3 regions of the Pantoea sp. B9002 genome follow, and region 1 is predicted to be linked to each of the others. Evidence: predicted binding sites of a transcription regulator. Region 1 holds the regulator's gene; each other region holds the start of a gene.
The links. The regulator CRP, encoded in region 1, controls carbon source genes, mostly activating them, when cyclic AMP is high. The targets are predictions, from matches to a motif close to ATGTGANNNNNNTCACAT.
Positions count from the first base shown of each region.

Region 2: the regulator CRP is predicted to act here: its motif matches at 2,080-2,097, upstream of aaeR (HTH-type transcriptional activator AaeR).
Region 3: the regulator CRP is predicted to act here: its motif matches at 1,542-1,559, upstream of HX773_RS01220 (nucleoside-specific channel-forming protein Tsx).

Region 1 covers NZ_JACAPA010000036.1:195,741-198,899, reverse strand. Annotated here, with positions in the region: gene HX773_RS18090 (phosphoribulokinase) at 1-332, shown strand, start outside; gene HX773_RS18085 (OsmC family protein) at 384-788, opposite strand; gene crp (cAMP-activated global transcriptional regulator CRP) at 1,093-1,725, shown strand; gene HX773_RS18075 (YccS/YhfK family putative transporter) at 1,784-3,159, shown strand, end outside.
Region 2 covers NZ_JACAPA010000006.1:125,048-128,206, reverse strand. Annotated here, with positions in the region: gene tldD (metalloprotease TldD) at 1-1,103, shown strand, start outside; gene aaeR (HTH-type transcriptional activator AaeR) at 1,145-2,062, opposite strand; gene aaeX (p-hydroxybenzoic acid efflux pump operon protein AaeX) at 2,321-2,524, shown strand; gene aaeA (p-hydroxybenzoic acid efflux pump subunit AaeA) at 2,535-3,159, shown strand, end outside.
Region 3 covers NZ_JACAPA010000002.1:116,333-119,491, reverse strand. Annotated here, with positions in the region: gene HX773_RS01230 (response regulator transcription factor) at 1-13, shown strand, start outside; gene HX773_RS01225 (HAMP domain-containing sensor histidine kinase) at 10-1,368, shown strand; gene HX773_RS01220 (nucleoside-specific channel-forming protein Tsx) at 1,758-2,624, shown strand; gene yjdN (VOC family metalloprotein YjdN) at 2,749-3,159, opposite strand, start outside.

The DNA of each region.
Region 1 (3,159 bases):
TGGATTCGGTGGTACGTTCGATGGAGGATTACATTAACTTCATCACGCCACAGTTCTCGCGCACCCACATTAACTTCCAGCGCGTGCCGACCGTTGATACCTCAAACCCGTTTGCCGCACGCGAAATTCCGTCGCTCGACGAAAGCTTCGTGGTGATTCATTTCCGTGGTCTGGAAGGCATCGCGTTCCCCTATCTGCTGGCGATGATTCAGGGATCGTTTATTTCGCACATCAATACGCTGGTGGTGCCGGGCGGCAAAATGGGATTGGCGATGGAGCTGATTATGCTGCCGCTGGTGCAGCGACTGATTGAAGGAAAGCGGATTGAATAGGTTTGGTGCGGGCTGTGAAAAGGGAGGCATGAATGCCTCCCCTACGACCGATTACAACTCGACAACCTCATAACTGTGGGTAATTTCCACACCTTTACCCAGCATGATCGCCACCGAGCAATATTTTTCCGCTGACAGATCAACCGCGCGCGCAACCGCTTTATCGCTCAATGCTTTACCGCTAACGATAAAATGCAGGTTGATGTGGGTGAAAATGCGTGGCGCTTCTTCACGGCGTTCTGAAGTAAGTTTCACTTCGCAATCGGCCACATCGCTGCGCCCTTTTTGCAGGATTGACACCACGTCAATGGCGCTACAGCCGCCCGCGGCCATCAGCACCATCTCCATTGGACTTGGCGCTTTATCACCGGAATTACCGTCCATTAATACCTGATGGCCGGATGAGGATTCTCCGAGAAAGGTAAGACCTTCCACCCATTTCACTCGTGCCTGCATTATTCTTTCTCCTGAAGCGGCGGTTTTGCCGCCAGAGTACGCTTTCACCTGACAAACAGCAATCCAGAGTAATCCCCCTTCTGCTGAAGCGAGACAACACAAGACAGCTCGCAAAAGCTGTGCTACAAACAGTGCTGAAAATATTTTCGTCATCACAGACGAAGGCCGGAAGAATCAAAAGCGTAGCTTAAGAGTCCACCCGGAATAATTTTTCCTTTACTGGAAACGCTCGACGATTAAACCGCCTGACAGGGAAAAATGCCCCCTGTATTTTGGGCACGATTACAACAGAGGATAATAGCGAATGGTTCTCGGCAAACCGCAAACAGACCCTACACTCGAATGGTTCCTGTCCCATTGCCATATTCACAAATATCCATCCAAAAGCACGCTCATCCATCAGGGTGAGAAAGCGGAAACGCTGTACTACATCGTAAAAGGTTCCGTAGCGGTACTGATTAAAGATGAAGAAGGCAAAGAGATGATTCTCTCCTACCTCAATCAGGGAGATTTCATCGGCGAACTCGGTCTTTTCGAAGAAGGCCAGGAACGTAGTGCTTGGGTGCGTGCGAAGTCTGCCTGCGAAGTGGCTGAAATTTCATACAAAAAATTCCGTCAGCTGATTCAGGTAAACCCGGATATTTTAATGCGACTTTCGTCGCAAATGGCGCGTCGTCTGCAAGTGACATCTGAGAAAGTGGGCAACCTTGCCTTCCTCGATGTCACCGGACGCATTGCGCAAACGCTGCTAAATCTGGCCAAACAGCCAGATGCGATGACTCACCCAGACGGGATGCAAATCAAAATCACCCGTCAGGAGATTGGTCAGATCGTGGGCTGCTCACGCGAAACCGTGGGTCGTATCCTGAAAATGCTGGAAGATCAGAACCTGATCTCCGCACACGGTAAAACCATCGTCGTTTACGGCACCCGCTAATTTCTTCTCACCCACGGCGTGATGGCAACATCGCGCCGTTTCTATTTGCGATGAGCTGATGTGGCGCCGAATCATCTATCATCCCGAAGTTAACTATGCGCTGCGGCAAACGCTGGTGCTGTGCCTGCCTGTGGCTCTCGGCTGGCTGTTTGGCGATCTGCAAAAAGGTCTGCTGTTCTCGTTAGTGCCTGCCTGCTGCAACATGGCGGGACTGGATACGCCGCACAAACGCTTCTTCAAACGCCTGATTGTGGGTGGTTCGCTGTTTGCCACCGGCAGTTTCCTGATGCAGATCCTCACCGCTTACCAGATTCCGCTGCCGCTGATTTTGCTGGCGCTGCCGCTGCTGATTGGCGTAACCGGCGAAATCGGCCCGCTGCACGCGCGCCTGCTGCCCGCCACACTCATCGCCGCCATCTTTACGCTCAGCTTAGTGGGACGTATGCCGATGTGGGTGCCGCCGCTGCTCTACATTGGCGGCACGCTGTGGTACGGCTTGTTCAACTGGTTCTGGTTCTGGCTGTGGAAAGAGCAGCCGATGCGCGAATCGCTCAGCCTGCTGTTCCGCGAGCTGGCCGATTATTGCGATGCCAAATACACCTTACTGACGCAGCTGACCGATCCGGAGAAAGCGCTGCCGCCGCTGCTGGCGCGCCAGCAAAAGGCGGTCGATCTCATCACCACCTGTTACCAGCAAATGCACATGCTGTCGGCGAGCCGCGATAACAGCCACAAACGCCTGACGCGCGCTTTCCAGGTGGCGCTGGATTTACAGGAACACATCTCGGTGAGTTTGCATCAGCCCGAAGAGGTGCAGAAGCTGGTTGAGGAGAGCCACGCCGAAGCGGTGATTCGCTGGAACGCGAAAATCATCTCGGCGCGGCTGCGCGTGCTGGCGGACGCGATTCTCTACCATCAGCTGCCGGATCGTTTTCACATGGAGAAACAGCTCGGCGCGCTGGAGAAAATTGCGCGCCAGCATCCGGATAATCCGGTCGGCAACTTCTGCCTGTATCACTTCAGCCGCATCGCCCGCGTATTGCGTACGCAGAAGCCGCTCTATACGCGTGACCTGATGGCCGATCGCCAGCGCCGCTTACCGCTATTACCGGCGCTGCGCAGTTATCTGTCGTTCAAATCCACCGCGTTACGCACCGCGGCACGCTTCGCCGTAATGCTGATGTTTGGCAGCTCGCTGGCGCTGTTCTTCAACATTCCCAAACCTTACTGGATTCTGATGACCATCATGTTCGTCAGCCAGAACGGTTACAGCGCCACGCGCGTGCGTATTCAGCACCGTGCGCTGGGCACTTTCGCCGGATTGCTGATCGCCGCCGCGTCGCTGCAGCTGGCGGTGCCGGAATCGATCACGCTGCTGTTTATGCTGGGGATCACGCTGGCGAGTTATCTGATCACGCGGAAATATTACGGCTG
Region 2 (3,159 bases), on a different contig from region 1:
TTAACCGTTCACTGTATGCGCCTGTCAATCCACTGGATAGCCTGACGCGCGAAGACAAAATCGCTTTGCTGCATCGAGTCGATAAAGTGGCGCGCGCTGCCGATCCGCGCGTGCAGGAAGTGAACGCCAGCTTGAGTGGCGTGTATGAGCAAGTGCTGGTGGCCGCCACCGATGGCACGCTGGCTGCGGATATTCGTCCGCTGGTGCGCTTATCCATCAGCGTACAGGTTGAAGATCAAGGCAAGCGCGAACGCGGCTCAAGCGGCGGCGGTGCGCGTACCGGCTATGAATTCTTCCTCGCCAATGAAGATGGCGATGTGCGTGCCGATGCGTGGGCGCGTGAAGCGGTGCGCCTGGCGCTGGTCAACCTTTCAGCCGTTGCAGCGCCAGCGGGCATGTTGCCGGTGGTGTTAGGCGCAGGTTGGCCTGGCGTACTGTTGCACGAAGCGGTTGGACACGGTTTGGAAGGCGATTTCAACCGTCGCGGCACCTCGGTATTCAGCGGCAAAATGGGCCAGCTGGTGGCCTCCGAGCTGTGTACGGTGGTGGATGACGGCACCATTGAAGGTCTGCGCGGTTCGCTGGCGGTCGATGATGAAGGTGTGCCGGGCCAGTACAATATGCTGATCGAAAATGGCGTGTTGAAAGGCTATATGCAGGACAAGCTGAATGCGCGCCTGATGGGCGTTAATCCGACCGGCAACGGTCGCCGTGAATCATACGCGCACCTGCCAATGCCGCGCATGACCAACACTTACATGCTGGCAGGCAAATCGACGCCGCAAGATATCATCGAAAGCGTGGAGTACGGCATTTATGCGCCGAACTTCGGCGGCGGTCAGGTTGATATCACGTCCGGCAAGTTCGTGTTCTCCACATCAGAAGCGTATCTCATCGAGAACGGCAAAGTGACTACGCCAGTCAAAGGCGCCACGCTGATTGGCTCCGGCATCGAAGCGATGCAGCAGATCTCGATGGTCGGCAACGATCTGGCGCTGGACAAAGGCGTCGGCGTATGCGGTAAAGAGGGACAAAGCGTGCCAGTTGGCGTGGGCCAGCCAACGCTGAAGCTGGATAAAATCACCGTAGGTGGTACCGCCTAATATCGTAAGGTCGCCATTTATGGCGACCTGAACATTTTCCCTCAACCCTTCCGATGCTGCTGATACTGCTGCGCTACCTGCCTGAAATACTCGGTCAGATAATCAATGCACACCTGCACTTTAAGCGGCAGCTTATCTTTCTCGGTATAGAGCGCATACACCGGGCGCGGCTCCGAGTGATATTGCGGGAACAGAATATCGATCTCCCCCGCGCTGATCTCATCAATCACCCACATCAATGGCACATAGGCGATACCGCATCCGGCTTTTAGCCAGCGAATCAGCGTCTGCGAATCGTTGGTGACGAAACGGCCCTGCGGCGTAAGTCGCGAGACCAATCCCTCCGGCGCAACCAGTTCAAAGGTGTTATCCGGCCGCACGCTATATTCCAGCCAGGAAAAATTATCGATCTCGCTGGGTTTTTCCGGTGTGCCATGCTGCGCCAGATAGCTCTTCGCCGCGCACACCACCATCGGCATTGCACCCAGCCGACGCGAGAACAAGTTCGAATCCTGTAGCGCGCCCACGCGCACCACCAAATCCAAACCGTTGGCGATGAGATCGGGGGCGGGAATGCCCGTCACCAGATTGACGCTCAATCCCGGATATTCGCGTAACATTTCACTGGTCATCGCCGATAACACATTTTGCGCCATAGTCGATGAGCAGCCGATGCGTAGAATGCCAATCGGCGTGTTGTTAAAGGCGTAAAGCTGCTCGTGTACCTGCGACGCCTCGGCTAACATCCGGCGACAGCCCTGAAAATAGATCTTTCCGGCTTCGGTCAGGCCAATGCTGCGCGTGCTGCGGTTAAGCAGTTTGACCTGTAACTCATCTTCCAGTTTGGCGACAATCTGGCTGATAGACGAAACGCTAAGCTGTAGCTGGCGCGCCGCGGCGGTAAATGAACCCAATTCAACCACTTTGGCGAAAATGGACATGCTTTTAAGTCGATCCATTGTTTACTCTGGCTAAAAAGTGATTTAGCTCACAATATGTAGAAAACGTATAGTCAAGCGCGTTACTATACGCGCGCTGGGTCTCTTCACTGCACCTGAACACGGCTGTGTTAACCCGATGATACGCTATGATTAGCTCAACGCGGCCTGAATGTTGCCATCAGTTTATCCGTCATCCCCTGATCGTAAACCCAACGTGCTGTACGGCATGTGGGCAGGTATCGGTGCAATCCGGCAAGGTCGAACTAAGGATCCGAAATGAGTGTGCTTCCGGTATTTGTCGTATTCGGGCTGAGTTTTCCGCCCATCTTCATTGAACTACTGGTTTCGCTGGCGCTGTTCTGGCTGGTGAAGCGTGTGCTGACGCCCAGCGGGATCTACGATCTGGTTTGGCATCCCGCACTGTTTAACACTGCGTTGTATTGTTGCGTGTTTTACCTTGTATCCCGTTTATTCGTCTGAGGTTTTTTAAGTGAAAGCGCTAATAAAAAAAATCGCGCGATACGCGATTACGCTCCTGCTGGTAGTCATCGCCATCGTGATCATCTTCCGCGCGTGGGTGTTTTACACTGAATCACCGTGGACGCGTGATGCCAAATTCTCCGCTGATGTCGTGGCCATTTCGCCAGATGTCACTGGCATCATCACTGACGTGCCGGTGCACGATAACCAACTGGTGAAAAAAGGCGACACGCTGTTTGTGGTGGATCGTCCGCGCTACCAAAAAGCGCTGGATGAAGCCCAGGCTGACGTCGAATATTACCAGGCGTTGGTGAGCGAAAAGCGCCGTGAAGCGACGCGTCGCAATCAGTTGGGTACCAGCGCCATGTCGCGTGAAGCGATTGAGCAATCCAACAACGATCTGCAAACCAGCGAGCATCAGCTGGCGAAATCCGTTGCCACGCGCGATCTGGCGGTGATCGATCTCGATCGCACCACCATCAAAGCGCCATCTGACGGCTGGGTCACCAACCTCAATGTCTATCAGGGTGAATTCATCACGCGCGGTTCAGTTGCCGTAGCGCTGGTGCAACAGCATTCATTCTACGTATTGGCCTACATGGAAGAGACCAAGCTGGATGGCGTACGTCCGGGCT
Region 3 (3,159 bases), on a different contig from region 1:
ACCGGCAATATGAAACCTTTCACCTTTATGCGCTCGCTGCGTAACAAGCTGCTCGCCACGCTGGTGATTCTGCATCTGGCGATGATTGGCGGCGTCACCTGGTATTTCTATCACTGCTACGGCGACATGATGGGCACCATGAAGGACGATCAGCTCGCCAAGATCGCCGATGCGTGGGCCAGCAGCCAACGCATGCCGGCGCTGATGCCAATGGTGATGCATGAAGAGAAACTGAAAAGCACCTATATCGTCCAGCTGTGGGACGAAAGCAATCATCTGCGCGCCAGCTCCTGGCCGGGCCTGCATGCGCCCCTGCAGCTGAAAAAAGGCTGGACCGATTTGAAAGTCGGTGACTGTGGTGATGACTGCCAATGGCGTGTTTACACGCGGCCCGGCGAGCTGGGCAGTGAAATCGGCAATATTCAGGTGCTGCACAATATCGGCTACATGAAAAGTATCATGGTCAAGCGAGCGCTCTCCGCCATCATTCCGCTGGTGCTGATGATGCCGCTCTCACTGATTGTGATATGGCTGGTGGTGCGGGCCATAACGCGCGATTTACGTGTGGCGTCGCGCCATATCGCAGCGCAGGAAACCCTGCATCCGCATAGCGTTTCTCCCGATGGCTTGCCGGATGAAGTGCTGCCGCTGGTGGCGGCTTACAACTCCTTGCTGGATAAACTGCGCGCGGCCTGGTCATCGCAGCGCCAGTTCCTCGAAGATGCGGCGCATGAGCTGCGCACGCCGGTCACCGCCGTCACTTTGCAGCTGGAGAATCTGCGGCAACATATTCAACCGGGTGAAGCCAGCCGCCAGTTCGATCAGCTGGAAGCGGGCGTAACGCGCACGCGCCATCTGGTGACGCAGCTGCTGAATATCTCGCGTCAGGAAGATCAATCGGTGGTCGCCACGGTGGAAAGCATCGAGCTGGACGACCTGCTGAAAGAGAGCATTGAGCAGCTGATGGTGGTGGCGGATAAGCGCGGTATCGATATCGGCTTTAATGGCACCACGCACTATCGCCTGCACGCCAGCCGCTCCGACCTGCGCAGCCTGTTCGATAACCTGATTGGCAATGCGATGCTGCATACGCCGGAAGGCAGTTTGGTCGATGTGCTACTGCATCGCGTCGGTAATCACACCGTGGTGGATATCGTCGATAACGGGCCCGGCATGGCGGAATCCTTTATCGAACGCGCCTTTGACCGCTTCACCCGTTCGCCGGATGTGCAGGCGCAAGGCAGCGGACTGGGCTTGTCGATTGTGCGCAGCGTGGCGCAGAAACATCAGATGCAGGTTGCGCTGTCGAACCGCCACGATCCGCAGGGCCAGATTGCCGGCCTGCAGGTGCGCGTTACATTGCCATAAACCGCACCGTGCCGTAGCGGCGCAATTTATTGCGCATTATCGCAGCGACACTGTGCATCATCATAAGGGCGCGCGATAAATCGCGCCGCTACATCCCTTCCCTACATCAAACACGTTTCCTGCTGTACGCGACACGTAAACGGTTGCGGGGTTCCGTTCGCTACATGGCTTTAATGTGATAGTGATCACATTTCCAGTGAATCAAACTGCAACACTTTTTGACAAACGTGACCAAAATCTATTTTCTATGCCTCTGTTACAGGCACATTACGCAAGCTTGAAAATCTGGCGATGCAGACCGGATACAACAACTCACTGCCCATCCCCTGGGATCAATTTCACCCGATCGCGGCGACGGCCCGGCGATCAAAAGCATGTGGTTAACAATAATGAAATATAAAGCGTTGATAGCAGGGGCCTTATTGGCCAGCAGCTGGACTGGTGCGGCACAAGCGGCAGACAGCGATCCGCAGTACGTTTCTGACTGGTGGCATCAGAGCGTGAACGTGGTGGGCAGCTACCACACCCGTTTCGGACCACAGTTCAACAATGACGTGTACCTGGAATACGAAGCCTTTGCCAAAAAGGATTGGTTCGATTTCTACGGCTACCTCGATCTGACCAACTTCTTCGGCGTGGGCAACAGCAACGCTAACGGCGTGTTCGACCACGGTTCGCCGATGTTCATGGAAATTGAGCCACGTTTCTCCATCGATAAGCTGACTGGCACCGATCTCTCTTTTGGTCCGTTTAAAGAGTGGTATTTCGCCAACAACTACATCTATGACATGGGTCGCAACAGCGATAACCGTCAGAACACCTGGTACATGGGTCTTGGCACCGACATCGATACGCACAGCGATATCGGCCTGTCGCTGAACGTTTACGCGAAATACCAGTGGGAAAACTACGGTGCGGCGAACGAGAACAGCTGGGATGGTTATCGCTTCAAGGTGAAATACTTTGTACCGATTACCGACCTGTGGGGCGGCAAGCTGAGCTACATCGGCTTCACCAACTTCGACTGGGGTTCAGATCTGCGTGATAAGTCCGATCGTTCACGTACCAGCAACTCGATTGCGTCCAGCCACATTCTGTCGCTGAACTACGATCACTGGCATGTTTCTACCGTGGCGCGTTACTTCCACAACGGCGGCCAGTGGGCTGACGGCCAGGAGCTGAACTTTGGTAACGGTCCGTTTGAAGTGAAATCGACTGGTTTTGGCTATTACCTGGTAGTGGGTTACAACTTCTAAGCTGTTGGTTTCCCTCACCCTAACCCTCTCCCACAAGTGGGAGAGGGTACAGATTGTGCCCCTACCAACACCCTCTCCCGCTTGCGGGAGAGGGCTGGGGTGAGGGCCAGCGCGCACCCTCTACTCAAATCTGCGGCTTATACGCATTCACCATCCACGGCACGCCGAACTTATCGGTCAACATGCCAAAGCCATTGGCCCAGAACGTCGGTGCCCAGCTTTTCGTTACCTCACCGCCCGCTGACAACGCATCAAACCAGCGCTTGCCTTGCGCCTCATCCGGCGTGGATAAACTCACGGCAAAACCGCTATAAGCCGCCTGCGGTGCGCCGTCACTCATCATCAATTCGCCCTGTCCGATGCGCAGATGGGCATGCATGATCTGCTCCGGCGAAAAGCTCACGCCCGAGATGCAACCTTCATCCTCCACCGGCGTTTCATCTGGCATATCGCCATAGGTCATCTTGAACAGCAGCTCGCCGTCGGTGGCGTCAAGGTAGAAGGCAATCGCCTCTTCGCAGCAACCGCTGTAAAA